Regions from separate parts of the Alteromonas sp. S015 genome, predicted to be linked through region 2. Evidence: predicted binding sites of a transcription regulator. Region 2 holds the regulator's gene; each other region holds the start of a gene.
The links. Region 2 encodes sigma-54, which starts transcription at its own class of promoters, with help from an activator protein. Its sites were predicted from a motif close to GTTGGCACGNNNNTNGNNT; they were not measured.
Positions count from the first base shown of each region.

Region 1 (10,532 bases), on a different contig from region 2:
TTCGTTTAATCTCAATATCGAATTTGCGTCTAATTCTACCGAGGTTTTACCCGAATATAAGAACTCGCTTCAGGATGTCATTCAAGCCTTAAACAACGACCCAAATTTAGGGGTAATAATTCACGGTCATGCTTCACTCGATGGCGACGCAACCTACAACCAGCGGTTGTCTGAACGCAGAGCAAAAGCGGTTGCGTCACTGCTTATGTCGAAAGCAAATATAGAAGCGAGAAGAATTAGCGCCGTTGGTTACGGAGAAAGTCGTCCGCTTGTTAATGGGGAGTCAGACTCGGCGAACGCCCGCAATCGCAGAATTGAAGCGGCTATTATCAAGCTGCTTTCTAATAAATAGCAACGTGTAGGCCTATATGAAGGAAAGGAAGGTCGTAGATAACATATCCCTTTTGGAGCAGCAAGGTGGCGTATTGATGGATTGTTTAATCACCATTTGTCATGCGCATCATATGGATGTGTCGCGAGTTAGCCTGCTAAACGGGCTTCCTTTGGATAATGGTGAGCTCTCGCCAACAGGATTTGAGCGTGCAGCTAAACGGGCGGGACTAGCAAGCAGGACGGTTAAGCGCGATTTGGAGCACATTAACACTGCGCTGTTGCCCGCCGTACTAGTGTTGAATGAAAAGCAGGCCTGCGTACTTCATGGTATTGACCATTCCCATGCAAGAGTTTCGTATCCAGAATTAGATGACGCCGTAGTCGAAATTCCGAGAGATGAGTTAGCTTGCCGTTATACGGGCTATATCATATTTGTCCGTCCAGAGATGCATGCGCAAGAAACTAATGCGCAAATTGACAAATCCTCAGTAGGGCATTGGTTGTGGTCATCTATTAGATCTGCGAAAGGGTTATATCGAGATGTGCTACTTGCCTCTGTTTTCATTAGTTTGCTTTCCATTGCTTTGCCTTTATTTGTAATGAATGTGTACGACAGGGTAGTGCCAAATGCAGCACTGGAAACCTTGTGGGCGCTGGCTATCGGCGTACTTTTGATTTTGGCGGCAGATTTTTTGCTACGCATGCTCAGGCAGTATTTTGTAGAACTGGCGGCAAGTAGGCTAGATGTCACGCTTTCTGCAAAAATTATGGAAAAAGTACTGTCTATAAATTTGGCCAATAAACCAGCAAAAAGCGGCGCTTTTATAAACAGCTTGCATTCGTTTGAGAGTATTCGGCAGTTTTTTGGTTCTGTCACTTTAGTGGCACTGGTTGATTTACCTTTTGGGCTACTGTTTGTAGTCATTATCGCCATGATCGATTTTTATCTGATCATTCCAATCCTTATTGGATCCGCCGCGCTTTTCCTGTACGCCATGAAAGCACAGCGCGTAATGCGTTCCCTGTCAGAAGAGTCGATGGAGATTAGCTCTCGAAAAAGCTCCCTTGTTGCCGAAAGCGTGACTTCTTTAGAAGATATTAAGGCTTTTGGTTACCAGAGCCGAAATCAAAGTGCATGGGAAAAGCAAACAATATTTCTTGCTAAAGTTAATGCCAAGTTACGTCTTGTCTCAATGTCAGTGAATAATGCGGCACTTTGGGTTCAACAGTCAGTCGGCGTTGTAATCATTCTAACTGGTGTATATCTGATCATTGAAGGTGCAATTACCCAAGGTGGATTGATTGCTGCCTATTTACTGTCTAGCCGTGCCATGGGGCCAGTCTCCCAAGCTGCGGCTTTATTGGCGCAATACCATCACGCTGAAACGGCAAAGAAAGCCCTTGATGACATTATGTCCCTGCCGAGTGAGTCAGGCAGTAATAAGCAGATAAAAAATATTATTGTGCTTAAGGGAAATATTGATGCAAGCCAGCTTTGTTTTAAATATCCGGATGAAACCGTACTTGCACTCAAAGACGTAAACTTCTCTATCAAACAAGGAGAGCACGTAGCGATTTTGGGCAAAAATGGATGTGGGAAATCAACGTTGAACAAACTGCTTATGGGCTTTTATCGCCCTGAGTCAGGGCAGTTACTCATGGACGGCATTGACCTTCAGCAATACGACCCGACACTGCTTCGCAAACAAATAGGTTACGTGCCACAAGACGTCAGCCTTTTCTACGGTTCGCTTAAAGATAATATAATGCCCGAGCGCTCACATATAGACGACACTGACTTTTGGGAAGTCATAACCCAGTGCGGTTTGGCGCAACTTGTTAATGGTAATGCTAACGGTGTGGAGCAAAACGTAGGGGAGCGTGGAAGCTTACTCTCAGGAGGTCAGCGACAGGCAGTAGCGATAGCCAGAGCCATAGTGCGAGACCCTGCGATATATATCATGGATGAACCTACCTCAGCCATGGACTCGACAAACGAAGCGAAGTTGAAAAAAACCATAAAAGCAGCAACAGCCGGCAAAACACTCATTATCAATACCCATCGTACTACGTTGCTTGACCTTGTTGAGCGAGTAATTGTTGTCGAGAATGGAAAAGTCATTGCTGACGGTAAGAAGGAAGATGTACTGGTGCAGTTTAAACATGCAAACCAAGTACAGAAGAGGGCACCATGATAATAAACAGTGGTGGACAGAAAAAGGACTGGTTGCAACGATTAATGCGTGGTTGGCTAGCGCCCCCTCCAGGACAAGACTGGGTGTTGGAAGCGGAATGGTCCCGCATAATGCAAACCCCAGTTAAAGCCCGTGGGCTTTTATATTTGATAATACTTGTATTATTTCTATTAGTAGTGTGGGCGTATTTCGCAGAGATTGATGAAGTGGCTAAAGGCGATGGGAAAGTCATACCGTCTCAGCAACTACAGGTGCTGCAATCTTACGATGGGGGAATTGTACAAGAGATATTGGTACGGGAAGGGCAAACAGTTAAAGCTGGACAAGTTTTACTAAAAGTGGACTCCACTCGATTTTTGTCAAGCCTTGAAGAAAACACAACCCAGTTTGCAGCGCTGGCGGCAAAAGTGCAGCGCTTATCTGCGCTAACTCAAGGTGATGTGTTGCGCTTTAATCGAGAGCTTCGCGAGCAGGCACCAACTATCGTTGATAACGAACGCAAACTCTACAATTCTAACTTGGCTGAGCTTGATGAAATCGCGGCGGGATCGGATTCTCGTATTATGCAACGCCGTCAGGATGTGGAAGAAGAGCGAGCTAATTTGTCTCAGTATCAAAACGTCTTGTCTCTTTCTGAGAAAGAGCTTTCTGTGACCAAGCCATTACTTGCATCAGGTGCTGTGTCGGAGATTGAAATCCTTCGGTTGGAACGTCAGATAGTAGAACTAGAAGGAAACATCACCAAGTCCAAAGTAGCGATTGAGCGTGGACTAAACGCCATCGAAGAGGAAGTTATTAAGAAGGAAGAATCGCGTCTTAAACTGATTAATCGATGGAACCAAGAATTGACCGAAGCCACCGCTGAAATGGCTACACTACAGCAATCTCAAACCAGTTTAGAAGATGTGGTGTCACAAGCTGCACTTAGATCACCAATCAATGGTACGGTACAGCGGTTGCTTATCAATACCATTGGTGGCGTTATAACACCAGGCAGTGCGGTAGTAGAACTCGTCCCCCAAGATGATCAACTTATTGTTGAGGCAAAGGTTTCACCTAAAGACATTGCGTTTATTCGAGAAGGGCAGCAGGCCATATTAAAATTCAGTGCTTATGATTTTACAATTTACGGTGGTATGTCTGCTGAAGTTCAACATATTAGTGCTGACGCCATTACCAACGAAAAAGATGAAACTTATTATTTGGTAAGACTTGAAACGAAGAAAAGCATTGCTAATGAAACGTTAGAGATACTGCCTGGGATGATTGTGCAGGTAGACATCCTCACGGGGAAAAAAACGGTACTTAACTATATATTATCTCCGTTGTCCAATGTAACAGCCTCTGCCCTGCGGGAGCGTTAAATGAGACATTTCATCGCCAAAAAAGATTTGCAAGGGGCGCTAACCCAGTATTCGTGGACCAGCTATAGTCGTGTTGATCAACTAACATGTAAACAAAGCGATTGTATATGGGTAGTGGCAAGCGATGAAAACTGGCGGCAACAGCTAATTGAAGCCAAGCAAAAAGTAACGCAGATAGTTGTACTGACCTATAAATATGATCGTTTAGAAATGCAAACTGCGCTAATGCTGGGCGCTAGGGCGTATTGTCACGCGTTAGGAACCCAGTCTCTCTTTTCCTCGGTAGCAAGAGTGATAGAAGCGGGGGGCATGTGGTTACCGAATGAGTTGCTTTCAGTGACCACCTCTAATGTAGCGGTCAAACTGCAATCTAAACGAGTGTTACCCGTTTTAAGTGGCCTAACGAACCGCGAGAAAGACGTATTAAGCGGTATTTTAGATGGACTTAGCAATAAAGAAATTGCAAGAGAGCACGGTATTACAGAGCGGACTGTTAAAGAATATGTGGGTACGCTCTTGCATAAATTTGAGGCGAAAGACCGAATCAGTTTACTGCTCAGACTTGGCGAATTTAGTCATCTAAAAGATGCTCTATAACTTCCATATGTGATACAACGCCGTCAATACCAAGTTCTATAAAGAGCGCGTGATGATCAGCGCGTTTTACACCATCGGCGTATACTTTAATACCAAAAGTATGCGCAAGTGAACAGAAACCACGAAGGAAAGCGTGATTAGCTGGGTTGAAATCTATATCGGCCATAAATGCGGAATCAATTTTCACATAGTCTAGCCCCATCTCTTGCACATCTAACAGTTGCGAGAACGATTCGCCTACACGCTTAAGGCCAACTTCGCACTCTTTAGCTTTTACCGTTGTACAAAAATCGTTAAATTCTTTTGGAAAACGCGTTGCAGTAGATTCCCTTATTTCTAAACATAACTGTTTAGCGGCTTTCGAGTGGGTGCCTATTTGATAATAAAGCTGTGCAAGGGTGTCAGGGTCTAGCATGAACTGTTCGGAGCAAAGAAAAGCAAACTTTGATTCTGTGCCAGAACGGTTAATGTAATCAATAAGGTGAACAATGGTTGTCAGTTCTAACTGTGGCAACAAACCTAAATAACGTGCCCAGTGGGTATAGAAGCCGCTCTTTCTAAGCTCTCCGTCTATGTTCACCCCAGCCCAGCTTTGGTAATGGACCAAATTTCTGTCTATATCGAGCACTGGGAAATTAAATGTTTCTACATCGCGCGCATCGATAGCACGTTTGAGCTCTTGCTCCCATCGCTTCTCTTCCACAAGTGAAATGAATTCTCTTAACGGAGCCTCGACAAACGGTTCGTCCATTTCATCCGCTTCGGCTTCATCTATCATCGCATCAGCGCGCATAAGTGCGTTTGAAAAGCTATCGCCCGGTCGTAATTTTACAACCGACTGAAAGACTTGAGGGTCGCCTTCTTGGCTAAATGCACTTAAACACGCACCGTGTAATGCTTCAGATATCGTAACGGCATCGTGAGTTTCGGTGAGGAGAATAGCGAATTCATTTTTTTGCATTCTCGCAATACGGCTGTCAGTGAAAAGATGATGGTGCATAGAGAGGCAATCATTAATTTCTTCAACAAAGCCGCGAATACGATTTTTACGAATAGTGGCTGGAGTGCGCAAGAAACCCTCGCCCTCTGTAAACCTCACAAAAAAGACGCAGTTAACGCCTTCGGTATCGCGAAAGGCAAGTTGACCTTTCAAAATAGAAATAAAGTAGTCTCGGTTGGCGACACCAGATTCGTCGTCAAATTGGGTTTTATAGCGCATTAGGTCAAGACGGGTATTCTCCTCCGCCATAATTTTCTTGGACGTTTTTGCGAGGGAGTTCATCGCCCGAACCACGCGCTTGAGTTCGTGCGTGCGAGGTTCACGCAGTTGGATAAACTTCATGTCACCAAAGGACTCGGCTTGTTGAACTACGTCATCAAGGGGCCGAATGATAACGCGAAGCGCCCATGCTCCTATTATTCCAGAGAAGATACCTACCAGAGATAGCCCGAAAATAAGCCGTTGAGTAGCGCGCCACATAGAGGCGACGGCGAAGCTGGTGTCGGTTTCGACATATATCGTACCGTACTGGCCCCAACCCTCACTTACCTGTGCAACTCCCGGATTGACTGTCGGTGAAAAATTGCTTGTAAACCATCTGGGCGTGTCTTCATCTAATTGCACTTCGTGGGTGTGGGCAGACACAATTTCGCCGTCCGCTTTGTGAAGTACAATTGTCGCATAGTGCCCAATATCAAATTGGGACATGATGAAAAGGTCTAAAGAAACGGGATCTTTTTCTAATCCACTTAACGCTAGCGCCAACATACTGGCGTTATCAACGTTTTTAGAGTAAAGCTGCTCTTCTACATATTGCTTCGTAGTAATTCCATGGATTGTCACGCTACCTGCAATTGCAACAAGGACAACGACTATAATGGCTAGCCACAATTCTCTTGTTATTGACATAAACTCCTAGGACCTTCTACTAATCCCCTCTAATTTCATGCGCTCAATAACGTCACGCCACCGAGATAGTCTACTGGTAGACGAAGAAACCTGTGTCGCTTTGCCTGGTTGCCAAATACCTGAGTCGTTAAAGCTAAAAACAGGTATCAGGTCTGTGCGCTGTGAGCCGGGTAATACATTAGACACTAAGCTGTCCAACACTAACGGATCCGATGAAGGGGAATCATAGTATCCTAAAACCATATGTGCTTGTGTTACTCGACTTCTACCAATCTTTGCTTTTACATAAATTAAGCGAAGTTTGGAACTTTCAATACCTAAGTGTAGCAGAGCTACATATTTTGCAATGGCATAATCCTCACAATCTCCGCGAGAATGGCCAAAAAGTTCAGAAGGGGTTGCCCAGTAGTCTTTTTCTTTAAAGACGATATCGTCAGTAGCATATTGAATATGCTCATCAAAGAAAGCGTTTACACCAAGCAATTGATCTTTTACCCCCTTGCTTTCAAGAGCGTGTAGGGTAACTTCTAGCGCTGCAACGTGTGATGCTTTATCAGCGCCAAATTTATTTTTTACTTCCTGTTCAAGCTTTGGAAACTCGATTACATACTGATCCTTCATTTGCTGTCCAGCCAATAGCAAAGCCGCTAATGCCAAGCAGTGCGAAGCAAATAGAGAAAGGGTCATAAATTTATTATTTTAATTATACTAAAGTATAGGTGAGAGTAACTTTCTTCACCTAAAGTTTAAGTATAAATTGCCATACATTCTTATAGGTATAACACGTCTGTGTTGATTAACCAACCAAGATTAAGAGCGCATAAGTGGAATTTAAGAAAGACTATTTCTTAACCACAAAATCGTGTTCTTGAATGTTTGCCATCATTCCGGCACTTTCATTGACGACTAGCGATGAATTACCGAAGGCTTTAGTAACTACGAACTTGCCAGGGTATAGTGAATACTGTAAATATTTACGGCCACGATTATCGACAATTTCTTTGGCTTGATAAAGGAATAGTTCATCATTTTCAGAAATGCCATTATCCCTGCCTAGAGAAATTGAGATTTTATCGCCGGCAATATTTATCACTCTACCCGTGATTGGCTGACATGCAGTGGCTTCTTTTATGTCTTCGACCGCTTCTGCTATTGTTGCGTTGACTGTTTGGCCATAAAGGGACTGCCAAAATGTCGTCGAGAATTCATCCACATTTTCAAACCTGTCGAATGTCCATTCTCCCTGATTCTGATAAGACTTAGTTAGCAACAGGCCTCCATTAATACCGTCGTATACTTGAATGGTCATAGCAAATGCGCGTAGGGAAGTGCCGTCGCGCCACGGTGTAAATACCGACGGTTCTTTGTTAGTCATACTTAAATCATCTATAACACCTACTAACACGAATTGCGTATTGCTTTGCGCTGATAGAGTACGAATGTTTTCATCAGTATATCGACTGTCGAATTTCGCGGTATGGGGCGCGATGTAAGTAATGACTAAATTCTCTGTTTTATCGCGCATGGCCTGCGCAATTTGCTGAGTAATTGAAATGTCGAAATTTGGAATGTTACCTTGTGTCAATTGCGCTCTATTACGCACTCTGAAATGCGTCGTAGCGAAATGTTTTTGGTCTTCTTTTGCGGCACAAATTTTTTCCCTTGGAAAAATGTCGGCACGTATACTCACTGTAATTACATCACCGCTATACACTTCATCAACTAATTCCAACTGATCTACTTCACCGGTGGAGCGAATGGTCATCTCCTCATTTTTGAGAAGGCCGTTCGTTAGCTTAGCAACGCTATGAACCGATGCGCCTGCAAAAAGCATAGCTTGCTTCAGTGCTTCTTGGGTAGCCGCATGCCTTGCCGTTTCCTTATCGCCATTTCGTACCACCGCTTGACCCGTAGCTTCGTACCACACGGCATTTGCTTGCCCAACGAAAAATGCTAACAGGCAAACTACCGCCACGACAGCGTTAAAAATAGTGACTAGCATTGTTTTGCTAATAGGTCGCACCGCTCACCTCTAAAGATTTTCGATATCTGCGCTGTACAAAGCGCTCGGTTTATAGAAAGAGATATGCGAAAAGAGTGCCAATTGATGTGTTTGTACTGCTATTAAATCAAACGGGCGCGTATCTTGCACAGACTTCTATTAAGCGCTTTTATAAAAACGTCAATATAGATAGAGCGAAACGTGTTGTCGCACTTTTGGCGGTATTTCTCAAAAGCACTGCCACCATTAACGGAAGCAGGTTAATGGCATCATTAATTTGACTATTAATACAATTTGGAAATAAAACTATGTGCTTGAAATTTAAAAACAAATCAAAATCGCTGCTGCTGTCTTGCTTTCTTGGTTTAGCAATAAGCACTGGTGGATGCGGCGTTATTGATAAACATGTTGAGTGGGAAACTATAGAGCCAGAAACTTATCCAGTACTCAAAGCAGTAGGCTATGCACCTATTTCTTCCCAGCATGGTGAAAGTGACAGTATGAAGCTTATCATGGCGATGAAAGCGTCAAAATTAGATGCGTACCGAGAGCTAACTGAACAGGTATATGGTCAAAAAATTGAAGGCAACCAATCTCTTTCTCGTTTGGTCATAGACAGCGAAACATTACGTGCATCAGTAGAAGGGGTAATTAGAGGCGCTGAAGTCGTGAAAACCTATCCAGTCGGCGAAGATACCTACGTTACTGAACTTGCACTAGATATGCAGCAGGTTTACGACATTTATTTGACGACCGCAAAACCGCGCCGAGTGAAAGATGTGAAGTATTACTAGACACTTGCTAAGAGGCGGTTCCCGCAGATAATTGTTTTTTGAGAACGGTTGAAAGACGCGAAATATGTATTGGGGGTATAAATCTCGTTCACAGGTGTAAAACTAAAGGACTATCGTTACTGAGAAGAGCAGAACGTCAAGCGCTAACTCCTGAGCCTAACGTACCGCCTTTAGGTTTTCCTTTTTTGTCGTACGTAAGCGATTCTTTGGCGCGTACTTCCATCATCAAGTTGCGTAAGTGTGTGAGGCGTAGCTGTCCTTGCTCAACGGCTTTTTGATTTACTTGAGTGCGGTATTTACAATCGTCTAGGTGTTTCTTTGCGTCGGACATTAATGTTTCTTCTTCTTCCGACATTGAATTTTGGTCGCTGATAGTACGTTCGATACGTCCATCGAGAGCCTGAATAGACGTCAATAGCGCTGTCTTTTCATCTAATAATTTCATCAAAGATTCTGCATCTCGCGAACTGATAAGTTGCAATTCCTTTTCAAGCAATCCGGCAAGCAAAGACAACTGCTCAACTTGCTTTGTAAGTGCTTGTGTTAATTGGCTTGCTTGTTCAGTCACATCAGATCTCTTTACATTAATTACGTGTATTGTCGCTCACTATTTAGCGCCAAATATTTCGCCTTCAAGTTTTGCAATCTTATTAGCAAGCACTTCAGGATTAACCTTATAGTCACCGCTTTGAATCGCGCGTTTAAGGCGATCGACTTTTTCTTGGTTCACAGGCGCTTCAGAGCCTTTTTTCTGCACTTGATTGAGCTGTTGAGCAGATTGCGTTAACGACACAGAATCTTGGCGCGGAACCGAAGCGGCTTGCGCAGCTTGTGCCGAAGCCTGCTGAGAAGATTGTTGCGTCTGATTTTGTTGCGCAACCTTCCCGTTATCAACGGGTGTTTTGGGTAACCCATTGTTTATATTGTTAATTGCCATAATTAGTCCTCACTACTTTTTCGCCTCTGTACTTTATATCGGCCTTTTGGCCGCTTTCTTTAGCTAAATCGTGAACAAAAAAGTAGATATTCACTGCCCCATTTACAAGTGTATCACGACTTCTTCAGGGCTTGCGACTCTTGCTATCACCATCTTTTGGCTACTGGCATTAATTACCTTAATATTGTCACCAACGATACCGTCTTGTTGAGCGATTCCAGCTGTTTTAACTTCCATCCCTGCTATCTCTGCGGTGATGGTAATCCTATCGCCTTTACATACAAAGCATAGCATATTTGACTGTATAGCTTGTCCGCCTGTCACGCGGCGCTTTATTCTTGCTCCAATAAGTGCCTCTTGCTCACTAAACACTGTGTGGCGAAGCCGCCTTACATCAACTT
Region 1 covers NZ_JAZETO010000014.1:15,418-25,949, reverse strand. Annotated here, with positions in the region: gene V7R42_RS19655 (TolC family outer membrane protein) at 1-352, shown strand, start outside; gene V7R42_RS19650 (type I secretion system permease/ATPase) at 429-2,528, shown strand; gene V7R42_RS19645 (HlyD family type I secretion periplasmic adaptor subunit) at 2,525-3,892, shown strand; gene V7R42_RS19640 (helix-turn-helix transcriptional regulator) at 3,893-4,489, shown strand; gene V7R42_RS19635 (bifunctional diguanylate cyclase/phosphodiesterase) at 4,464-6,398, opposite strand; gene V7R42_RS19630 (transglutaminase-like cysteine peptidase) at 6,405-7,085, opposite strand; gene V7R42_RS19625 (flagellar assembly protein T N-terminal domain-containing protein) at 7,240-8,400, opposite strand; gene V7R42_RS19620 (LPP20 family lipoprotein) at 8,709-9,194, shown strand; gene flgN (flagellar export chaperone FlgN) at 9,331-9,762, opposite strand; gene flgM (flagellar biosynthesis anti-sigma factor FlgM) at 9,802-10,131, opposite strand; gene flgA (flagellar basal body P-ring formation chaperone FlgA) at 10,234-10,532, opposite strand, start outside.
Region 1: the regulator sigma-54 is predicted to act here: its motif matches at 8,485-8,503, upstream of V7R42_RS19625 (flagellar assembly protein T N-terminal domain-containing protein).

Region 2 (10,532 bases):
CGTCAACGGATAGAGCAGGCGTGACTATTCGTCTTCGTTAAATCTGCCCTCGATAAGTTCTTCAATAGCAGCAAGTGCATCAACAGCATCACTGCCGTCGACAATTACATCAACCTTTTCACCTTGATGGCTTTCTAGCATCATCAATCCCAGTACACTGCTTGCGTCAGCTTCCTTATCGCCTTTTTTCAATATGATTTTAGCGTCGAATTGATTAGCCAGTTTAACCAGTTGGGTCGCCGCTCTTGCATGCAATCCTAGCTTATTAACGATAGTTAGCGTTTTTTGGATAGTCATTACTGATTCAGCTCTCTATGGCGGATTTGTACATCAGGGTGTATTTCACTAAAAGTTTTGGACAAGGTTTGTGCAATATAAACTGAGCGATGTTGCCCACCAGTGCAGCCTATCGCCACAGTGACATAACTTCTGTTATTGCGCTCTAGGTGGGGCAGCCATGTGGTCATTAAGTTTTGAATCTGCCAAATAAATTTCGTAACCACGGGTTGGGAGCCTAAAAACACTTCCACCGGTGCATCTAGCCCTGTCAGGTGTTTAAGGTCAGGCTCCCAATGAGGGTTAGGTAAAAAGCGCGCGTCAAAAACGTAATCCGCATCTTTGGGTATGCCGTGTTTAAAGCCAAAAGATTCGAAAACAAGCACAAGGCGTGAGCTTTTCTTGCCCAGAATGCGCTCTCTTATTAACTCTGCTAGCTGGTGAATGGTGAGCTTATCGGTATCTAAATATAAATCTGCGCGCTCTGCAATGGGGGCAAGTAGAGCAGATTCGGCTTTGATGGCTTCTGATAAAGATTTATTGAGCTTCGCTAGAGGGTGAAGGCGGCGAGTTTCGCTAAAACGCTTAACCAATACATCATCGCTTGCATCAATATAAACAATTGTCATGGACCACGAAGAAGGTAGGTAGTCTAGAATTTCTACCAAGTCGTCTGGGTTTTTGGGTAAGTTTCTTACATCAATGCTCACCGCTACCTGATCATATTCATCCACAACGGTATGAGTCAGTGTAGGAAGTAAGTTTACCGGAATATTGTCAACGCAGTAATAACCTAAATCTTCCAAAGCGCGAAGTGCGACAGATTTACCAGATCCCGAACGACCACTGATTATAATCAGCTTCACCTAACTTCTCCCTATATTCTGGTTCAATCATATACGCGTTGTTGAATTAGGCGCCTACTTAACGATGAAAAGACGCTTAATGGTTAACTTAATGCAGAAAGTATATCGTCGCTAGTTGTTGCGCGACGTATCGCTTTGATCGTTTCTTTGTCGCTCAGTTTGCCTGCCACTGTGGCTAGCGTTTGAAGGTGTCCTTCGGTTTGCTCCTCGGGAACGAGTAGTGCAAAAAATATGTCTACGGGTTTTTCGTCAAGGGCGTCAAAGTCAATAGCAGGCGTGCTGGTTACAACAATTGCTATCACTTTCTCAAGGCCTGCTAAGCGGCCATGGGGCAGGGCGATACCATTGCCGATGCCTGTGCTACCCATACGCTCTCGAGCCATCAAACTGTTGAGTACCGTTGCTTGGTCAATGTTTTCGTTTTGCTTGGCAGCGATATCAGCGATGATCTCAAGAATTCGCTTTTTACTGTTACACTGAACCGCACACTCGGTGCGGTCCAGACTTACGATGGCTTGTATATCCATGCTTAATTGACTACTAGTGTTTTTTCAGTTTTTCCTTATGCTTGATTACCTGCCGGTCGAGTTTATCAACCATGCTGTCAATCGCCGCATACATGTCTGTATTTTCTGAGGATGCGAATACTTCAGCGCCACTTAAATGAACGGTCGCTTCGGCTTTTTGATTTAATTTTTCAACGTTCAGGATGACATGCACATTAGAAATGTGATCAAAGTGACGTTCAAGTTTGCTGAACTTCGTATCGACATAATTACGCAAAGAGTCGGTGATTTCGACATGATGACCAGTAAGGTTGATTTGCATATTTCGTCTTCCTTATATTATTAAGCCCGTTTAGATAAGGCTTTTGCGTTGGTTCGACGGCGGAATCGATAAAGATTCCCGGTACTTTGCTATTGTTCGCCGGGCAACCTTAATGCCTTGTTCGGCCAACAATGAAGCAATCTTGCTATCGCTTAGCGGCTTGCTGGGCTTTTCAGCGGCCACTAATTTTTTGATCAATGCTCGAATCGCTGTAGACGAGCATTCACCACCAGACTCAGTTGCAACGTGACTTGAGAAGAAATATTTCAATTCGAAGATTCCACGTGGCGTGTGCATGTACTTCTGCGTTGTTACTCGCGAAATAGTCGATTCGTGCATATCTACCATTTCTGCGACATCATTTAGCACCATTGGTTTCATCATTTCCGGACCGTGCTCAAAAAAGCCCATTTGTTGCTGCACAATACAGTTTGCAACCTTCATCAATGTATCATTGCGAGATTCAAGGCTCTTTATGAACCACTTGGCCTCTTGCATGTGTGAGCGGATGAATTGTGAGTCGCTACTATTCTTGGCACGGCGACTCATGGCTGCGTACTGTTGGTTAACACTTAGTTTAGGCAGACTGTCAGGGTTCAGCTCAACCACCCAACGGCCATTCTTTTTGGTCACTGATACATCAGGAATAACATACTCAGGCTCTTTAGTAACTAAAGCACTACCTGGACGAGGATTCAAGGTTTGCAGTAAACGCATTGCCTCGCGCAGCTGATCTTCTTTTAATCGGCTTTTACGCATAAGCGTACGATAGTCTTTACTGCTCAGTAAGTCAGAGTATTCTTCAATCAGTTGTTTCGCTTCAGCAAGCCACGGTGTGTCTTCTGAAAACTGGCGCAATTGCACCATTAAACATTCTTGTGGAGAGCGTGAGCCAGAACCAATAGGGTCGAACATCTGAATGCGCTTAAGCACACATTCTATTTCGTCCATTTCAATCGGCTCTTCCATATCATCATCGTTAACCGCTTCTAAAATTTCATCAAGGGTAACGGTTAAATAACCTGACTCGTCGATAGAGTCGATGATTGCTGTAGCGATAGCGCGATCGGTATCCGAGAAATGAGTAAGGCGCATTTGCCACAATAGGTGCTCTTGAATATCTTCAGTAGTCTCACCTTGGAAGATCTGCTCGTCGTCATTAGATGGACCCGGAGCGGGAGAAGATGAAGCGGAGTAGTATTCATCCCATGTGCTGTCGATAGGCAGCTCATCGGGAAGATCGTTTTTTTCTAATGCATCACCCGCTTCTAGCGTGTCACTAGATGCAGAAGCAGTGGCCTCAGAACCCCCGTCGTCATTATCGATATTGTTCTTTTCTAACTGTGGCTCGTCGTTACCTTCTTCAATTTCTAATAGTGGATTAGAGTCGAGCGCTTCTTGAATTTCCTGTTGAAGATCAAGTGTAGAAAGCTGCAGCAGTTTAATGGCCTGCTGAAGCTGTGGCGTCATGGTAAGTTGTTGGCTAAATTTTAGCTGTAAAGATGGTTTCATCTACGTCTTATTTTAATGCTCTAAATTGAATATACCGGAGCGAAACTGAAAAATGACAATTCAGTTACACTAACTATAGCCTGAATTGTTCGCCTAGGTATACATCCCTTACTTTTTGATTACTTAAAACCTGTTCCGCGGTTCCCTGCGCAATAAGCTCGCCATGACTCACAATGTACGCTTTTTCACAAACATCCAATGTCTCTCGTACGTTATGGTCTGTGATAAGGATTCCAATACCCCTATCGCGAAGATGTTGTATTATCTTCTTTATATCATTAACTGATATTGGATCAACACCAGCAAATGGTTCGTCTAACAAAATAAATTGCGGTTTTGCGGCCAGGGCACGGGCAATCTCAACGCGACGGCGCTCGCCCCCTGATAAACTCATCCCCGTACTATTACGTATATGGTTAATATTAAATTCATCAAGTAGCGCATCTGCTTCTTCTTCCTGCTGAAGTGAATTTAAATCTTTACGGGTTTGCAGTATGGCCATGATATTTTCATGTACCGTTAGCTTTCTAAAAATAGACGCTTCCTGCGGTAGGTAGCCAATTCCGCGGCGTGCACGCTCGTGCATAGGCTGGTGAGTTAGCTCATTGTCGTCGATTTCAATCTTGCCTTTATCCAGATTCACCAAACCAACAATCATATAGAAGGTAGTGGTCTTACCGGCACCATTAGGCCCAAGAAGGCCGACAATCTGACCTGTTGAGACTGAAAGACTCACATCGCGAACAACTTGTCGCGATTTATATGCTTTAGCAAGGTTTTTAGCGCTCAAAGTTGCCATTGCTATTCATTGTCCTTGTTGTCTTTCTTTGACGTTGTTTTACGAATAGTTTCAGGCGTAAATACAGTTGTTACGCGACCTTCACCATTCTTACCCTTACCACCCGTTGCCAGCAATTGCTCAGTAATCATGTCAAATGTGATTTTATCACCTTGTACTTTGCTGGTGTCTTGTTGTAATTCAGCGTTACCCGCTAAAGAAATAGTGCGATTGATCACCTCGTAGCGTATTTCATTGGCTTTAGCTGACACTGGCGTACCGTCTTCAAGCGATTGAGAATAGCTTGCAGGTTTGCCTCGGGCGATAAATATTTCTCGTCCGCTTCCATCTGTTGCAATAACTTCAACCTCATCAGCTTTAATAACAAGAGAACCTTGCGTAATGAGTACGTCTTCCTTGTAAAGCGCGGTTTTATTTTTACCGTCAATAAATTGGGTGTTTGACCCTATTTTAATGGGCTGTGAAAAATCTTCTTCACTGGCAAGCGCAGCACCACTAGCGATGGCAAGTATAAGACTAGTTGCTAGGGGAATAAGTCGTTTGTACATGGTCTAAAAGCTCGTATTCTTGTGTGCGTAAGTTCGCGTTAAACCCGTTACTTAGAATAAGGTATTGTGTACCTAGTATCTCAACGGGTTGATCAGATGTCATTTGTTTCGTGTCTAAATTTATCTGGATGTATTCGGTTGATAAACTTTTGACAAAATCATCGGCAGTTTGATTTTCAATAACAACGCTATTTTCAAGTTGGATTAGCTCATTGTTGTAGAGCGTTCCTTCTTTCGCCGTCACCACCCAGGGCGACGACGCGTTTTCTGTATAAAGCGTGTATTTAGGTTGTTGAAACAATACAAAGCCAAGCTGGTCATAATGTTCCATCGACTCTGCAAACACCTTGTGATTTAACTCCCCGTCTTGATTGTACAGTGTAGTGGTTAGATTTCTCGCTTTGTAGGCGGGCTTGAGTGCATCGTTTTCACCTCTTCCCTGCATTTCAGGCTGCTCTTCCATCCACGTAGGGATGTACATAAACAACGCCAGAATGAATAGCGCAGATATGCTTAATCCTAAGCGATTAAAGCCAAACAGGCTCATACACTCGCTCCAAAAATCTCATTTGATACACCTTTGGCTTGCAAAATAGTATCCGAAATTTCTCGGACTGCTCCAAAACCACCAGGTAGCGAAGTAATCCAGTTTGCATTTTTTGCCACGTAAGGATGGGCATCGGCAACCGCAATTTTGACCGCTACGTGATTAAACATACCCGTATCTGGCATGTCATCACCAACCGCAGCTACTTCATCAGTGTTTAACTCAAGGCTTTTCATCAGTTCGCTGAGCGCGCCTGCTTTATTCTCTTCGCCCTGAATTATATGTGCAACGTTAAGTGCCTTCATTCTATTTTCAACAATGGCAGAGCGGCGACCTGTAATCACAGCTACATTGACTCCATTGCTCACTAACGCTTTAACACCATATCCATCGCGCGTATGGAATGCTTTCAGCTCTTCGCCTTCGTTACCCAGATAAATGCGGCCGTCAGAAAACACACCATCTACGTCACACACCAACAGCTTAATATGCGCTAACTTTTTAAAGAGCGCTCCGTCTAAATCGGTATACAAGGTCGTTGCCATTTAAAGTACTCCTGCTTTCAATAGCATGTGCATGTTGAAGGCCCCAACAGGTTTACGCTTCTCGTCAGTAACCATTAACGCGCTTATCTTGTGAGTTTCCATTAAGTTAAGGGCTTCAACAGCCAATTGATCTGCGATAGTCGTTTTACCGCCTTGAGTCATTACATCTTTCACTGCTGCACCGTGCACATCAATGCGGGCATCGAGTATTCGTCTTAAATCGCCGTCGGTAAAGACGCCGGCTAATGTACCATCAGAGGCTATCACGCCAGTCATACCCAGACCCTTATTAGAAATTTCTAACAGCGCATCAGCGACGGAAGCATTCTCGCTGATGAGGGGAATATCACTGCCACTTAGCATTATATCGCTGACTTTGAGTAGCAATTTTCTACCTAAACTACCGCCAGGGTGTGATAGCGCAAAATCATCTGATGTGAAGCCTTTTTGATCGAGCAGCGCTACCGCCAGAGCATCACCCATAACCAGTGTGGCCGTTGTGCTTGATGTAGGTGCAAGACCTAGTGAACACGCTTCTTTGTCTACGCTGATATCAAGCACTACGTCTGCGTGCTGACCCAACGAGCTCGATGCACTGTTAGTCATGGCAACAACTTGTATCCCCAAGCGCTTAACAACGGGCAACAAGTTGACTAACTCATTAGTTTCGCCCGAGTTGGAAATGGCGAGTAAGACATCGCCTTTGCTCAGCATACCCAGGTCGCCGTGGTTGGCTTCACCCGGATGCATGAAAAAGGCAGGGGTACCTGTACTGGCTAGCGTTGCAGCAATTTTATTGCCAATATGCCCAGATTTACCCATGCCGCTGACGACCACCTTCCCCTTGCAAGCAAAGAGAATGTTGCAGGCAGCAACAAATTCACTGTTTAAGCGTTCTACAAGGTTAGCGATGGCTTGCGTTTCTATTTCGATAACGCGCTTTGCCGAGTCGATATAGTGGGTCTGAGTTTGTGTATTCATGATTATCCGAATAGCCAGAATTGATAGCCGATAAAGCAAGCCAGAAGTATAAATCCGTTGGTTCTTGATATGGTACGCTTACCAATTAAATCGAAGCTGAACAAGAACAGTAACAATGTTAGACCAAGCATTACGTACATATCTCGGTTATAAACATCGGGGTCTAAGATACCAGGAGCAATTAAACCAGGCATGCCAAGCACCGCTAGCAGGTTGAAGATATTTGAGCCAATGATGTTGCCCAGCGCCAAATCGTCTTCTCCTTTCAATACGCCAGCAATACTTGCAGCAAGCTCAGGTAGACTTGTACCAAACGCAATAATAGTTAATCCGATGATTAAATCAGAAATGCCCATATATCTGGCAATTTCTACTGCGGAGTTCACCAAAAAGTGAGCACTCAAAGGCAGAACAACAAGGCCAACACCAATCCAAATAAGAGCCGATGTATTCGATACACCTTTAGGAATTTCATCAGCGGTTTCGGCGATAAGAGGGTCTTCTTTATCTACCTGCAGCGATAACCAAGCCATCATAGCCAGTACGAAAATGAACAAGCCCAGTAAAATGATGCCTTCATAAGATTTAAGTTCTCCGTCAAACATAAACCCGATGGCAATCAATGAGATGATGAGGAGCGCTGGAAGTTCGCGTTTTAATGTTGTTGATGAAACGAGTAAAGGTTTCACGAGTGCCGTTATTCCTAACACTAACGCGATGTTAGTAATGTTCGAACCTAGTGCATTACCCACGGCGGTGTTCATATTGCCATTCGCGGAGGCTATGGCGGAAACCACAATTTCAGGTGCCGAAGATCCCATAGCGACAATCGTTAATCCGATCATCATTGGAGAAATACCGATGTTTTTTGCAAGTGCTGATGCGCCATATACAAACCGGTCAGCGCTCCAGCTTAGTACAATCAACCCAACAAGAAAAATGACAATGTTTAAAAGCACAACAACCTGTAATAGAAAGTATTTCGCTAGATTGTCGCAAAAAGCGTGTCATTTGCCTATGCTCGCAACGTTTTATTTTCGCCGAATACTGCCAATCAACGTAAATTTTTTCTGAATAAGTAAATTTAGTGCGTATTTAAGCTACCAAGGTCTCATACCAATCCGCATAGTTCATTGCCCACTCAGAAGGCACTGGCAAGTTTCATAGCGAAGCGTGGGAATGCAGGAATGGCTGTTCCCTTTCAAATTCTCAGAATGAAGCTAGGAAGCTTGCCAGACCTTCCCGAAGGGCGAGTTTAAAATGTCCGTACTCTTTTTTGTGTTATCTTGATGTAGAACCACTATACCTGCGGTAACACGCCGCGATTACAAACATTTTAACTCTCGCTGAGTGGGTAATGATCTATGCAGACTGGTATCATATTCAGTTTCAGTTAAGAAACAACGAAATAGGATGATATCAGCGATATTGTGTAACACTTATGACTTACGGCTGGGTAGTTTAGCGCGAGATACCTAACATTCGTCTTAATCGAACATAACTTGTAACTTTTTGACTTTGGCGAGGGCCTTGAAAAGGCGTACAATGCCCTTAAATTACACCGCCTAGACACGACGCTCTATGTCCGTCTGGCGATTGAAAGTCATAAAAGTACACTGGAGAGTAAACCTTTTTGATTTTTTGTGTTCGTAAAGTAAACTGTGCAGTAAACCTTAAGAGTGGACCGAGTGAAGGCACAGAAATTGAATACTCTCGTTGCTCTTATAAATTTAAAATTTTCTAAGTGGATTGAACGCATTATTTTATACGGTCTCAATCCAACGTCAGGGGTCGACATTTAAGTAACTATGGATCATTTAGTTGAAGTAAATAACCTTACCTTTAAGCGCGCCGATCGCATCATTTATGATGGGATATCGCTAAAGGTACCCAAAGGCAAAATTACTGCGGTAATGGGGCCAAGTGGTATAGGTAAAACCACGCTGCTGCGCCTTATTGGCGGGCAGTTAACGCCAGATGAAGGTGACGTTAGATTCGACGGCGATTCGATTGTTTCTATGTCGAGAAAAACGCTATATGAAACACGTCGTAGAATGAGCATGCTTTTTCAAAGTGGTGCGCTTTTTACCGATATGAGTGTATTCGATAACGTGGCGTTTCCACTACGCGAACACACAAAACTGTCTGAAGACGTTATTGCGACTATTGTCGCTTTAAAGCTACAGGCAGTAGGATTGCGCGGTGCAGCTCAATTAATGCCTAGTGAATTGTCTGGTGGTATGGCGCGCCGTGCAGCTTTGGCTAGGGCGATTGCACTAGATCCAGATTTAATCATGTACGACGAACCCTTTGCCGGACAAGATCCTATATCGATGGGGGTGCTGGTCAAGCTTATTCGTGAATTAAACGACGCACTTAATCTTACCAGTATAGTGGTGACTCACGATGTAACTGAAGTACTGACCATTGCCGATTACATCTATATCTTGGCTGACAAGCGAGTTATCGGTGAGGGAACCGCGCAGCAAATCAAAGAAAGTGATTCTGAATTAGTTCAGCAGTTCTTGAAAGGAAAAGCAGATGGTCCGGTACCATTTCATTACCCTGCACCTGACTTGAAAACAAGCTTTTTGGGAGCAGATAAATGAATTTCTTCCAATCAATAGGCGCTAAAACCATAGGGAAAGTTACTTCGCTCGGTCGAGCTGCACTTATGCTATTTGGTGCGTTAGTCGCTGTTCCTCGAATCAAAAATGTACCGCTGGTGGTTAAGCAGCTATACGTGGTGGGCGTTCAGTCGCTACTCATTATTATGGTATCGGGGTTATTCATTGGCATGGTAATGGCGCTACAAGGCTACACCATTTTGGTTGATTATGGCGCAGAAGGTAGCTTAGGTCCCATGGTCGCACTTTCGCTATTGAGAGAGCTTGGCCCGGTAGTTACCGCATTGCTCTTTGCTGGGCGAGCTGGCTCAGCGTTGACTGCTGAAATAGGCCTCATGAAAGCCACTGAGCAGCTGAGCAGTTTAGAGATGATGGCGGTAGACCCGTTACGACGTATCGTCGCACCGCGTTTTTGGGCGGGAATGTTAGCGATGCCTATGCTTGCTGTTATTTTCAGTGCAATTGGTATTTTAGGCGGTCACGTAGTGGGTGTTGATTGGCTGGGCGTTGATGCAGGCAGCTACTGGTCAATTATGCAATCGACGGTAGATTGGAACCAGGATGTCATAAACGGCGTAATAAAAAGCCTCGTGTTTGCCTTGGTTGTGACGTGGATTGCCATATTTAAAGGTTACGATTCTATTCCAACATCGGAAGGGATCAGCAAAGCGACTACCGAAACGGTGGTCTATTCATCATTAGCAGTATTAGGGCTGGACTTCGTGCTAACCGCCCTTATGTTTGGTATCGAGTAGGGGATTGGAATGAGTAAGTATAAAACGGAAGTCATGGTTGGTGTGTTTGTCATGCTTACCATCGGTGCGTTGTTATTATTGGCACTGAAAGTAGCAAATCAAACGGTAGCCACCGAAGGCGATACCTACACGTTATACGCAAAATTCGACAATATTGGCGGCTTAAAGCCGAGATCGGCAGTAAAGGTTGGTGGGGTAACAGTTGGTCGTGTGTCATCGATTACGCTAGACCAAGAAGATTTTACGCC
Region 2 covers NZ_JAZETO010000002.1:280,714-291,245, forward strand. Annotated here, with positions in the region: gene V7R42_RS05280 (HPr family phosphocarrier protein) at 25-297, opposite strand; gene rapZ (RNase adapter RapZ) at 297-1,142, opposite strand; gene ptsN (PTS IIA-like nitrogen regulatory protein PtsN) at 1,226-1,669, opposite strand; gene hpf (ribosome hibernation promoting factor) at 1,683-1,970, opposite strand; gene V7R42_RS05300 (RNA polymerase factor sigma-54) at 2,001-3,482, opposite strand; gene lptB (LPS export ABC transporter ATP-binding protein) at 3,556-4,281, opposite strand; gene lptA (lipopolysaccharide transport periplasmic protein LptA) at 4,284-4,829, opposite strand; gene lptC (LPS export ABC transporter periplasmic protein LptC) at 4,798-5,376, opposite strand; gene kdsC (3-deoxy-manno-octulosonate-8-phosphatase KdsC) at 5,373-5,921, opposite strand; gene V7R42_RS05325 (KpsF/GutQ family sugar-phosphate isomerase) at 5,922-6,902, opposite strand; gene V7R42_RS05330 (calcium/sodium antiporter) at 6,905-7,861, opposite strand; gene mlaF (phospholipid ABC transporter ATP-binding protein MlaF) at 8,711-9,511, shown strand; gene mlaE (lipid asymmetry maintenance ABC transporter permease subunit MlaE) at 9,508-10,284, shown strand; gene mlaD (outer membrane lipid asymmetry maintenance protein MlaD) at 10,294-10,532, shown strand, end outside.

Region 3 (10,532 bases), on a different contig from region 2:
TTAGTGGAAGTTTATATGCGCTAGGAATAAGCGGTATAAAATGGTTTGGCCCGATAACGCCTTTAGGGGGCATGTTCTTTATTATTGGGTGGGTGTTGTTAGTGGTTGGACTGATAAAGGGTCAAAAGTTAACGCTGCAACAAAAAGAAGGTAAGGACAAAACGCACCACAGGCCGGAGGCAGGTAATGTCTAACACTAGCATTTTAGGATATTGTCGACCTGGTTATGAAAACGATACGGCTAACGAACTCACCTCGAGATACGGTGAAGCTCAGTGTTATGGCTACCCAGTATCGAAGAAGAACAGTGGCTTTGTACTTTATCACTTATACGATGCCTTACAGCTTGAGCAGACCATTACCCAGTTTGCGGTTCATGACAGTATTTTTCCTCGTCAGCTGATAGCTGTTTTTGCCACACTAACCGGTATAGAAAAAGAAGACAGAGTAGGGCAAGTGCTAGAGGCCTTGAAAGAAGTAGAAAAACCGTTTTCTATTTTTGGCGCCATTGACGTTGAATACCCGGATACCGAAGAGGGGAAAACTCTCGCAAAGTTTTGCCGTAAGTTTACCGTACCTCTTCGCCAAGCGTTAAGAAAAGCAGGGTGGCTTACGTCCAAGGAAAACCTGGGTAAACCTAAACTACATATTTTTTTTGAGTCATTTGAAATTTGTCATATTGGCTATACATTACCCAGTCATGCCAATGGCGATCATTTGGGCATTTGCCGATTAAAGTTCCCCAGTGACGCGCCGAGTCGCTCTACGCTTAAGCTTGAAGATGCACTTGTGAATATGCTTAGCGACAAACAGCAAACTAAAGTACTTCGAAGCGGTGGACGTGCAGTGGATCTCGGTGCATGCCCGGGTGGTTGGACTTATCAGCTGGTTAAGCGCGGAATGTATGTTGAAGCTATCGACAATGGACTTGTAGCCGATAGTTTAATGAGCACGGGGTTGGTTGAACATCACGCTGCAGACGGGTTTACCTATCGACCACAATTTGGTCGTGTAGATTTGCTGGTATGTGATATGATAGAGCAACCCGATAGGGTAGCAAAATTGATGGGTGATTGGTTAGTTAAGCACTGGGCAACGCATGCAATATTCAATTTAAAGTTACCTATGAAACAACGTTATGAAACTGTAGTTGAAGCCATGACGTTGCTAAGAAGCCGATTAAATGCTTTGGAAGATGCATTTGCGGTGAAGGTGAGGCATCTCTACCACGACAGAGATGAAGTTACAGTAACAATTGTTCGCACTTCAAAAGATGAGGTGTGATTTTGTTATTTTTCAAAAAAGTGTCATAACTTATTAAGTTTTTGATATTTATAGAAAAGAATTAATGGTGGTGCGGATTTTAGTAAACGAATTTAAGGTTTATGCTAAAAAAGGTGTAAATCTGGTATAGAAATCCTTTATAATCCGGCCGTTTTTTTACTCTGAACCAATGAAAGTGAACTAATGTCAGACTTATCTCATTACAGAAACATTGGTATTTTCGCCCACGTAGACGCGGGTAAAACTACCACAACAGAACGTATCTTGAAGCTTACTGGTAAAATCCATAAAACTGGTGAGGTTCACGATGGTGAATCAACAACTGACTTCATGGAGCAGGAAGCTGAGCGTGGTATTACCATCCAGTCAGCGGCAACAACCTGTTTCTGGAAAGATCATCGCATGAACATCATCGATACTCCGGGACACGTTGACTTTACAGTTGAAGTATATCGTTCACTTAAAGTACTAGACGGCGGTATCGGTGTATTCTGTGGTTCTGGCGGTGTTGAGCCTCAGTCAGAAACTAACTGGCGTTATGCTAACGAATCTGGCGTTGCACGCTGTATTTTCGTTAACAAGCTAGACCGTATGGGTGCAGACTTCTACCGTGTTGTTGGCCAAGTTAAGAAAGTACTTGCTGCTAACCCACTAGTAATGACGCTTCCAATCGGTATCGAAGACGAGTTTACAGGTGTTGTTAACCTTCTAGACATGAAAGCGTACATCTGGGACGATTCAGGTCTTCCTGAAAACTACGAAGTTGTAGACATCCCTGCAGACATGGTTGAGAAAGCGAACGAGTACCGTGAGCAACTAATCGAAACTGCTGTTGAGCAAGACGACGACCTAATGATGGCTTACATGGATGGCGAAGAGCCGTCTCTAGAAGACATCAAGCGTTGTATCCGTAAGGGTACTCGTGACCTAGCGTTCTTCCCAACTTACTGTGGTTCTGCATTTAAGAACAAAGGTATTCAGCTAGTTCTTGACGCAGTTGTTGACTTCCTACCTTCTCCAACAGAAGTAGATCCTCAGCCACTGACTGACGAAGAAACTGGTGAGCCTACTGGTGAAGTAGCAACAGTATCTGTTGATGAGCCGTTCCGTGCGCTTGCGTTCAAAATCATGGACGACCGTTTCGGTGCCCTTACGTTTATCCGTATTTACTCTGGTAAACTTAACAAAGGCGACACCATTCTTAACAGTGCAACGGGTAAGACTGAGCGTATCGGTCGTATGGTTGAGATGCACGCTGACGAACGTACTGAACTTACTTCAGCACAAGCAGGTGATATCCTTGCTGTTGTTGGTATGAAGAACGTTCAAACTGGTCACACGCTATGTGATCCGAAGAACCCTTGTACTCTAGAGCCAATGATCTTCCCTGAGCCAGTAATCTCAATTGCTGTTAAGCCAAAAGATAAAGGCGCTAACGAAAAGATGTCTATCGCTATCGGTAAGCTAGTAGCAGAAGATCCATCTTTCCAAGTTGAAACTGACGAAGATTCGGGCGAAACCATCCTTAAAGGTATGGGTGAGCTTCACCTAGATATCAAAGTAGACATCTTGAAGCGTACTTACGGCGTTGAGCTAGAAGTTGGTCAGCCTCAGGTTGCATACCGTGAAACTATCACGCTACCTGTTGAAGACAGCTACACGCACAAGAAGCAGTCTGGTGGTTCTGGTCAATTCGGTAAGATTGATTACCGCATCAAGCCAGGCGAAACTAACTCTGGCTTCAAGTTCACATCTACTGTTGTGGGCGGTAACGTACCTAAAGAATTCTTCCCTGCAATCGAAAAAGGTTTCGCAGGTATGATGGAAGTGGGTCCTCTAGCGGGTTACCCAGTACTAGACGTTGAAGTTGAACTATTCGACGGTGGTTTCCACGCAGTTGACTCATCAGCAATCGCGTTCGAAATTGCAGCGAAAGGTGCATTCCGTCAGTCAATGCCAAAAGCGGGTCCTCAAATTCTTGAGCCTGTGATGAAAGTTGACGTATTTAGCCCAGAAGACAACGTTGGTGACGTAATCGGTGACCTTAACCGTCGTCGTGGTATGATCAAAGACCAAGAAGCTGGCGCCACTGGCGTTCGCATCAAGGCTGACGTACCTCTATCTGAGATGTTTGGTTACATCGGTCACCTACGTACTATCACATCTGGTCGTGGTCAGTTCTCTATGGAATTCAGCCACTACTCAGCATGTCCTCAGAACGTAGCTGACAAAGTAATTGAAGAAGCAAAAGCGCGTAAAGCTGCTAAGTAATTAGCCTTTGCGAATGTTAGCTAGCTTGTGCTAGCTAACGCTTCAAAAAATACGAAAAAGCCGGTCGCATGACCGGCTTTTTTATGTCGAGTGTCCCGTCTTGAAATACGTTTAGTACATCTTATAGGGCAGAAATTTTCCTGACATAACTACGCTTACTCGGTCGCCTTTAGGATCGTTTTCGCGCTGTAAATCCATAGAAAAATCGATGGCACTCATTATGCCGTCGCCAAACTCTTCATGAATTAATTCTTTTAATGTAGTGCCATACACGCTCACCAATTCATACCAGCGATAAATAAGCGGGTCAGTAGGCACCTCGGTTGGCAATGAGCCCTTGTAAGGCACAATCTGAAGCCAAGCAATGGCTTCGTCGGAAAGCTCAAGTAACTCACCCACGGCTTCAGCTTGTTGCTTTGTCATGGCCATTTGTCCTAAGCAAGCAGCAGTACTCCATTCTTTTGACTGACCAACAACTTCGGCAATCTGACTCCACTTTATGCCTTTTAAAATTTTGGCTGATTGGAGCATGTCGGTAACTTGGGTTCTTGATGTAATCATTAGCATTTCCTTAAAGGGTTAATTAAACAAAATGAGCGTAGCTAGATTGCTGAGAATAAGTGCCAGTATTAGCACCTTGTAAACAAAAAGAGGGTGGCGTTTTACTAACGGCTCGTACGCCGTATGTTGTGACGGATTTGGGTAGCGAAGCGAAAAGAGAAACTCAGATAATGTCGAATAGCGTTTATCAGGGTTAACATGTAAGGCTCGTTTCAGGGCACTATCAACCCAATTTGGTATTGGCCGTTTAGGGTTTATTGCAGTTTGGTATTTTAGCTTTTTCTGCTGGGCTAACGTGCGACAGTGAGCGAGTTTTGTATGGTAGGGATAACGCCCGCACAAAAGAAAGTAGGTAAGTACGGCTAAGGAGAACAGATCAGAGCGCTCTGTGCCTACATTTCCTAAAAAGTACTCAGGTGCTGCAAATAGCGCTGCGCCAGGAATAGGTGTGTCACTATAAAGGCTTGGGGCATCGGCTAAGGCTGCCGAACCGAGGTCGATAATAGTGCAGTGGCCCTGTTCGCTAATAATAATATTGTCGGGGCGTATATCTCTGTGAAGAATTCCCTGCCGGTGCATAGCCTGTAAGCCGTTGCCCACTTGCTCGATTATATTCCTAACTTGCTCTAATGATGGTGTGGGGTTATCAACAGCCCATTGGGCTAGCGTTTGACCCTGCACATATTCACTGATGCTGTAAAAAGCGGAAGGGGAGTACGGTAAACCCAGATCAGTAAACATGGGGCTTTTAATAACATGTGCCGAATTAATCCGTCTCGAAAACCAACTTTCTATTAGGAACCCATTTAGCATCTCTGGCGATTGGGTAAAGTCTGTGGCCGGTGTCTTTACAATTACAGGGTTGTTTGTGTGCTTAGCTTTGGAAGATGAATTGGAGGCAATAAAGACATGGCTTCGGGCCGACGTATAAAGCTGTCGTTCTAGCTTTAATCCATCAACTTCATCACCCGTTGTAAGGTGTGTGGTATCGAGCTCTTCGCACACTTGTTTATCAGATTGCTTAATCGGGGGTCTAACCGCAGTTTCAGATTTCTCAGAATTGGCTATCAGCTGGACCCGCGATGATCTGTTTAGTAAAGATGAATTTGGTGTAGATAACGTTGAGACGTCAGCATTCGATGGGTGACTGTGATCGCAGAGCCCATCAGTGCCAACAACATGAATCTTTACGAGAAGTAAGGTGAGGTTGTCATCGCTTCCTTTGGTAAATGCCTCATGTACTACTAGCGCAGCTTGGTTTTCACAAAGCGTATCGGCATCATTAATTTTCTTTAGAATGGTAGGTAGCGAAACAAACTCATAAACCCCATCGCTACTTAGTGAAAACGTACTCGATGAGTTCAGGGTGAACGTCGTATGGTCGATGTTTATGTGCGCTTGAACGCCTAAGGCTTTGGTAAGGTAATTCTGTGAAGGCACGGTTTCCGATATTTGACGGTGAGGGTTCGTGAGCGAGATAGAAGACTGTAAGTTCTCCGAAACAACCTGAATTTCACAATCCCCCACATGAAAAACTTCTAAGTGATTACCCGTAACAACTGCGATTGATAACGTGCAAACATAACCTTTTTCTGGTGTATAGCAAAAAGGGCTTCGCTGCGTACGGGCATAAAGTAGCGCGTTTATTTCTTTGATAATAGTTTCAGCGCGCGTCTTAACAGGCCATTGTTCCGGCGTCATGTTGAACAGTTTAATAAACTGCCTGGTAGCAAAGTCACTAGCAATCTGACTAACCGTACTGCTGCTCACACCGTCAGCGATAACAAAAATGCTGCTTTGATTTCGTTCATCAGAAATATGAAAAGCATATGCATCTTGGTTTATCGCCTTCACGCCGGGTGTAGAAAATGCACTTATACTAAGCGTATTAGGTAGCGGATAAGTTGAAGTGTTTAGCGCGGCTCGATCATTCATGTTTAATTGCTTTTTACCTGCATATTCAATCGTGTAACCACTTCGTTACCTCTATGGAGAGGACAAAGCCATCATGACTTGCTTTATAGATATAAGTGATGATGGCTTCGAGATAACTGCCTTAGTTAAATAGGAAGCGTTTGCGATGCAGCGGCTTTATCAACAGGGATAGTACGTTTTGGTAGCGTCTTAACGTGGGTGGTGTATAGGGTCAATCCAGTAAAGGCGAGGCCACCTACGAGGTTGCCAAGTGCAGTTGGGATCTCGTTCCAGATGAAGTAGTCCATAACAGAGAAGTCACCGCCCATAATAAGACCAAATGGGAAAAGGAACATGTTGACTACCGAGTGCTCAAAGCCCATAAAGAAAAACAGCATAATAGGCATCCACATAGCCAATACTTTTCCACTTACGTGAGTTGAAATCATTGCACCGACTACGCCTAACGATACCATCCAATTACACAGCATGCCGCGAATAAAAATGGTGAACCAGCCTGCAACGCCGTGTTCTGCATAACCCAAGGTGCGGGCTTCACCAATACTGGCTACCTTAGTCGCAATGGCACCGCCATCCACGTTATACCCCATGGTAAAAATAAACGACATCATAAAGGCAACCGTTAATGCGCCACCAAAATTACCTAAAAATACCAATCCCCAATTACGTAGAATTTGCTTTGGTGTGACACCAGGTCGCTGTGCAAGCCACGCGAGAGGAGTGAGTACAAACACGCCGGTTAACAAGTCAAACCCCATAAGGTAAAGCATACAAAAGCCAACCGGGAATAATACGGCACCAAGAAGAAATACGCCGGTTTGAACGGCAATGGTAATGGCAAAAACAGCAGCCAGAGCCAGAATTGCACCTGCCATAAAAGCACGTATTAGCGTATCGCGTGTAGACATATAAATTTTAGCTTCGCCTGCATCTACCATCTTGGTTGCAAACTCAGCGGGGAGAAGATAAGCCATGGTTTCACCTCACGTTGTCGTTATTAATAAGTTGTCAGTTGTGTGTTGTGGTTCACTGTTTCAATGCGTTGTAGAAGATCAAAAAAAGGCGTCCGCAGCGCTCTCGTAAGAAAGAACTGGGGACGCCTTTGTCCGAAACTCATTCATTGTAGTAGCTAACAAATAAACCGTTGTTTACGTGTACGCCTTTGTACTTTAAAGCCCGCTGGCAACTAATACTTTTATAAGTAAGCGCCCTCGTACTTTTGTTATCCATTAATACAAAGCTAAAAAAGTGCCAATTACCAAAACCTGTATGGAAGAACTAAGAATGCTATTTAAAAACAAAGGGTTGAGTGAAACTATGATTGGGTTGATAAAAACTTTTACCGTGTCACTATCATTTAGTCTGCACTAAAAAGGGGGGAGTGTGAGTGTTTAAGGTGCAATCGCTTTTACGGGTTCCTACTTCAGTGCGTTTTTTAATATTTTTAGCTGATGCTTCATGGTTGAGTAAACTTTTGCATCATGTGTTTTGGGGGCGTATTTTTCGTGCTCAAATTGGTTACACAATAGCGTTAATGCCTTCTCAGCGTCTTCGTTTAGTAAAGGCGTTACCTCAGCCAGATAAGCAGACAAGGTTTTAACCCCTCTTTCTTTTCCGGTTTTCACCTCTACGTGCTTTATCGCGTTTAGTAAAATATTGTGCGTAGGCGATAATGTATTGCGGCTAGCTCCAGGTAAGAAATACAGAGTTAAAATAAGACCGATAAGGCCGATGGCGGAAAGAAACACGACTCGCATTTTTTGCGGCGTTAGCGAACCTAGTAATTCTTCAAGCATGTTGGTTTGCGCTGTATTGTCAAAGCCAAGTACCCATTTACTCCATGAGTAATCAAGCTGTTGAAACCAGCTGTGTAGTGTTGCAAAAATAGCAGCGTTGCTCAGGTCGCCCAAAATACTGGTTTGACGAGACTCACCAAGTTCTTCCAATGCATGTTCTAGCCCCAAGGTTAAGCGTGACGGTGCCACCATACTTGTGGGGTCGTGGCGCGTCCACACACCATCAATAAACGCTTCCACCCACGCATGAGCGTCGTACTGCCTTACTTGAAGCACATTGTCATTCAGCGCGCTTCCGCCCTGATAGCCTGTTACCATTCTTGCGGGGACTCCAGCGGCGCGAAGCACGTACACCATGGCGCCTGCGTAATGGGCACAAAAACCTGAGCGTTCTTCGAATAAAAATCGGTCTATGGGGTCGGTAGGCATGGCGTTCGGCGATAGGGTGTATTGGAAGCCTCTTTGATTGAATTCACGCATTATTGCGTTAACAATGTGCTGTGCACTCGAATACTGCTTTGTCAGAGTCTGTCCCCATGCTCTGGCTCGTGGGTTTCCATTCATGGAAACTTGTAGGTTCAATTGCGCTTCAAAATTTTCTATTGCACTCGTAATTTGAGCTGTTGAATAGTAGCGCAGATAAAACGCTTTCTTACTGGAAATTGGGTTATTCGCCTGTAATGTAAAATCAAAAAGACTTCTTACGAAAATACTGTTTTTGATGTTGTTGGGTGTCGAAGGCGCTAACGCAAATAGCCACGTTTGCTGTGTGGGCTCCACGATAAGTTCATAGTTTATCACTTCAAGTGAGTCTTCCTCGGCTAACACTGACAATGGTGACGACTTGCCCATGTAAGCTAGCTGCTGCTCTGCCTGTTTGCGTTTGTCGCTAATAGACCAGGTTTTCCCGTCAAAATGTTCTAAGGTCATAGCGCGCCAATACCTGGACGATGCATCGGGGACTTCTTCTTCGCTTTTAAATGTGGCGCTGAAAGCCAACTCAGACGAACTTGCTAGCGATGCGATATCACCTGGCGTCACTGTATCAGAAAGCCCCGTTTCAGTTGATTTAGACATGGGCATTTGCCAAAGCGGAGGAAGTTGGGGCAGCAGCAAGAACAGTAGCAGCGCGATAGGAAAAGCCTGAACGATAAGCACGGTTACGAACTTTATACTTTTTGTTTTGGGTATACCTGCGCCATGATATATGGCAGTTGCGGAAAGGAGCAGGGCCAATATTCCAGTATAGCCAATCCATGCAAACACGCTTAGTGACGAAATAAATCCACAGCCGATTAAGAATAAACAGGTACAAATAACCAAGTGAAAGTCTCGTTTTTTCTCTACCAGCATGATTTTAAGAGCACACGCGACCGTTAACAAATTGATCATGCTATCAAGCAATCCGACTGAAAAGCCAAACCACGATAATGCGAACACTGCCAATATCGCCAGTAAGTTAACCGTACGTGATGTCGGTAAACTGTTTAACGCACTAAGGCCTGCCGTCCTCACTATCACTGCGCATCCACCAAGCATGAGCACCCATGTCATAAGCGGTGTGGTAAGTGTAAAAAGAATGAAAGAGAATGCTATGCAGAGCATAAGCACAGCCACAGACTTTGGTTGGCTAAACACCCTCTTAAAAACGGTTAATCGTGAAAAACGGCTTAGTGAAATGGCGTTCATTTCATAGACCTCGTACTTTCACTCTTTATCGAGAATATTGAAGCCGTTTTATTTGATGCTGGCGACGCCTGTGATGAATGCGAATTCAAACAAGCCAGTGCACTAAGACATTCGTGCATATGCATTTCCCCATGATCAGGGGCAATGTTAAGCCCTTTGTACTGTATTCCAAAAACGCGCTCTGCGGCCGTCCAAGATATAGTCGCATAGGTTAGTGCAGAGATGGCCGTTTCAATATCAGTACTGGATGGAATTGAAATAACAACACTATCGCTTTGAAATGAAGTGAAGGATTTTGAAACCCAGTTTCCGTTTCTAGCCACATGCTTCCACGACACTCGGTTAAGGGGCTGTCCAATTTCATAATCGTTTAACGCATAGAAGTCTTCGTTACTTGTAAGATCGTTAACCTGACTGACGCTATCTGACTCATTAGAACTGGCAACCTTATCGATAGTGACCGGGCCTTCTTGAGGTTTTGCGTAGACAGTGACCTGTTGGTTAAAATCGAGATGGGTCCAGCATTTGTATAATCCCAGCGGAAAATCGCATGCAATGGTTAGTCGTCCAAGTGCAAATCGGCCCCGTACTGGTATTTGAAGAGGCACGCTGAGGGTTTGCGTTTGTTTTGTTTCCGCAACTTCATTGTCGTTTAAAGAAAAGCTGTACGTCTGCTGATCCACTGAGGTGTCTTCATTGCTAGCATGAACAGCGGTTTCCATGGAGCGCACTGTATTTAGCCACTTTATCGCTAATACACCATTGCAGGTTTTCGTCGGCCTTGCCGCGTGAGGGATAACCTGAATCTGCAATTCACCCTGTAAGTTACAGTGAAACGAACGTGGGGGAGCCGCTTTAAGCGCTAAACGCGCAAAGTTTTGATGAGTATAAAACAGCGTTAACAACATAATGCTTAAGCACAAGTAGCTAAGCAGTAACATCAAGTTGTTTTGGTAGTTAGTGCCAAGTAAAAACAAACACAGCGATAAAATAATA
Region 3 covers NZ_JAZETO010000001.1:434,902-445,433, reverse strand. Annotated here, with positions in the region: gene V7R42_RS01840 (DUF423 domain-containing protein) at 1-194, shown strand, start outside; gene rlmM (23S rRNA (cytidine(2498)-2'-O)-methyltransferase RlmM) at 187-1,284, shown strand; gene fusA (elongation factor G) at 1,468-3,555, shown strand; gene cynS (cyanase) at 3,667-4,116, opposite strand; gene V7R42_RS01820 (protein kinase domain-containing protein) at 4,135-6,051, opposite strand; gene V7R42_RS01815 (formate/nitrite transporter family protein) at 6,177-7,025, opposite strand; gene V7R42_RS01810 (transglutaminase family protein) at 7,470-9,536, opposite strand; gene V7R42_RS01805 (DUF58 domain-containing protein) at 9,533-10,532, opposite strand, start outside.
Region 3: the regulator sigma-54 is predicted to act here: its motif matches at 7,289-7,307, upstream of V7R42_RS01815 (formate/nitrite transporter family protein).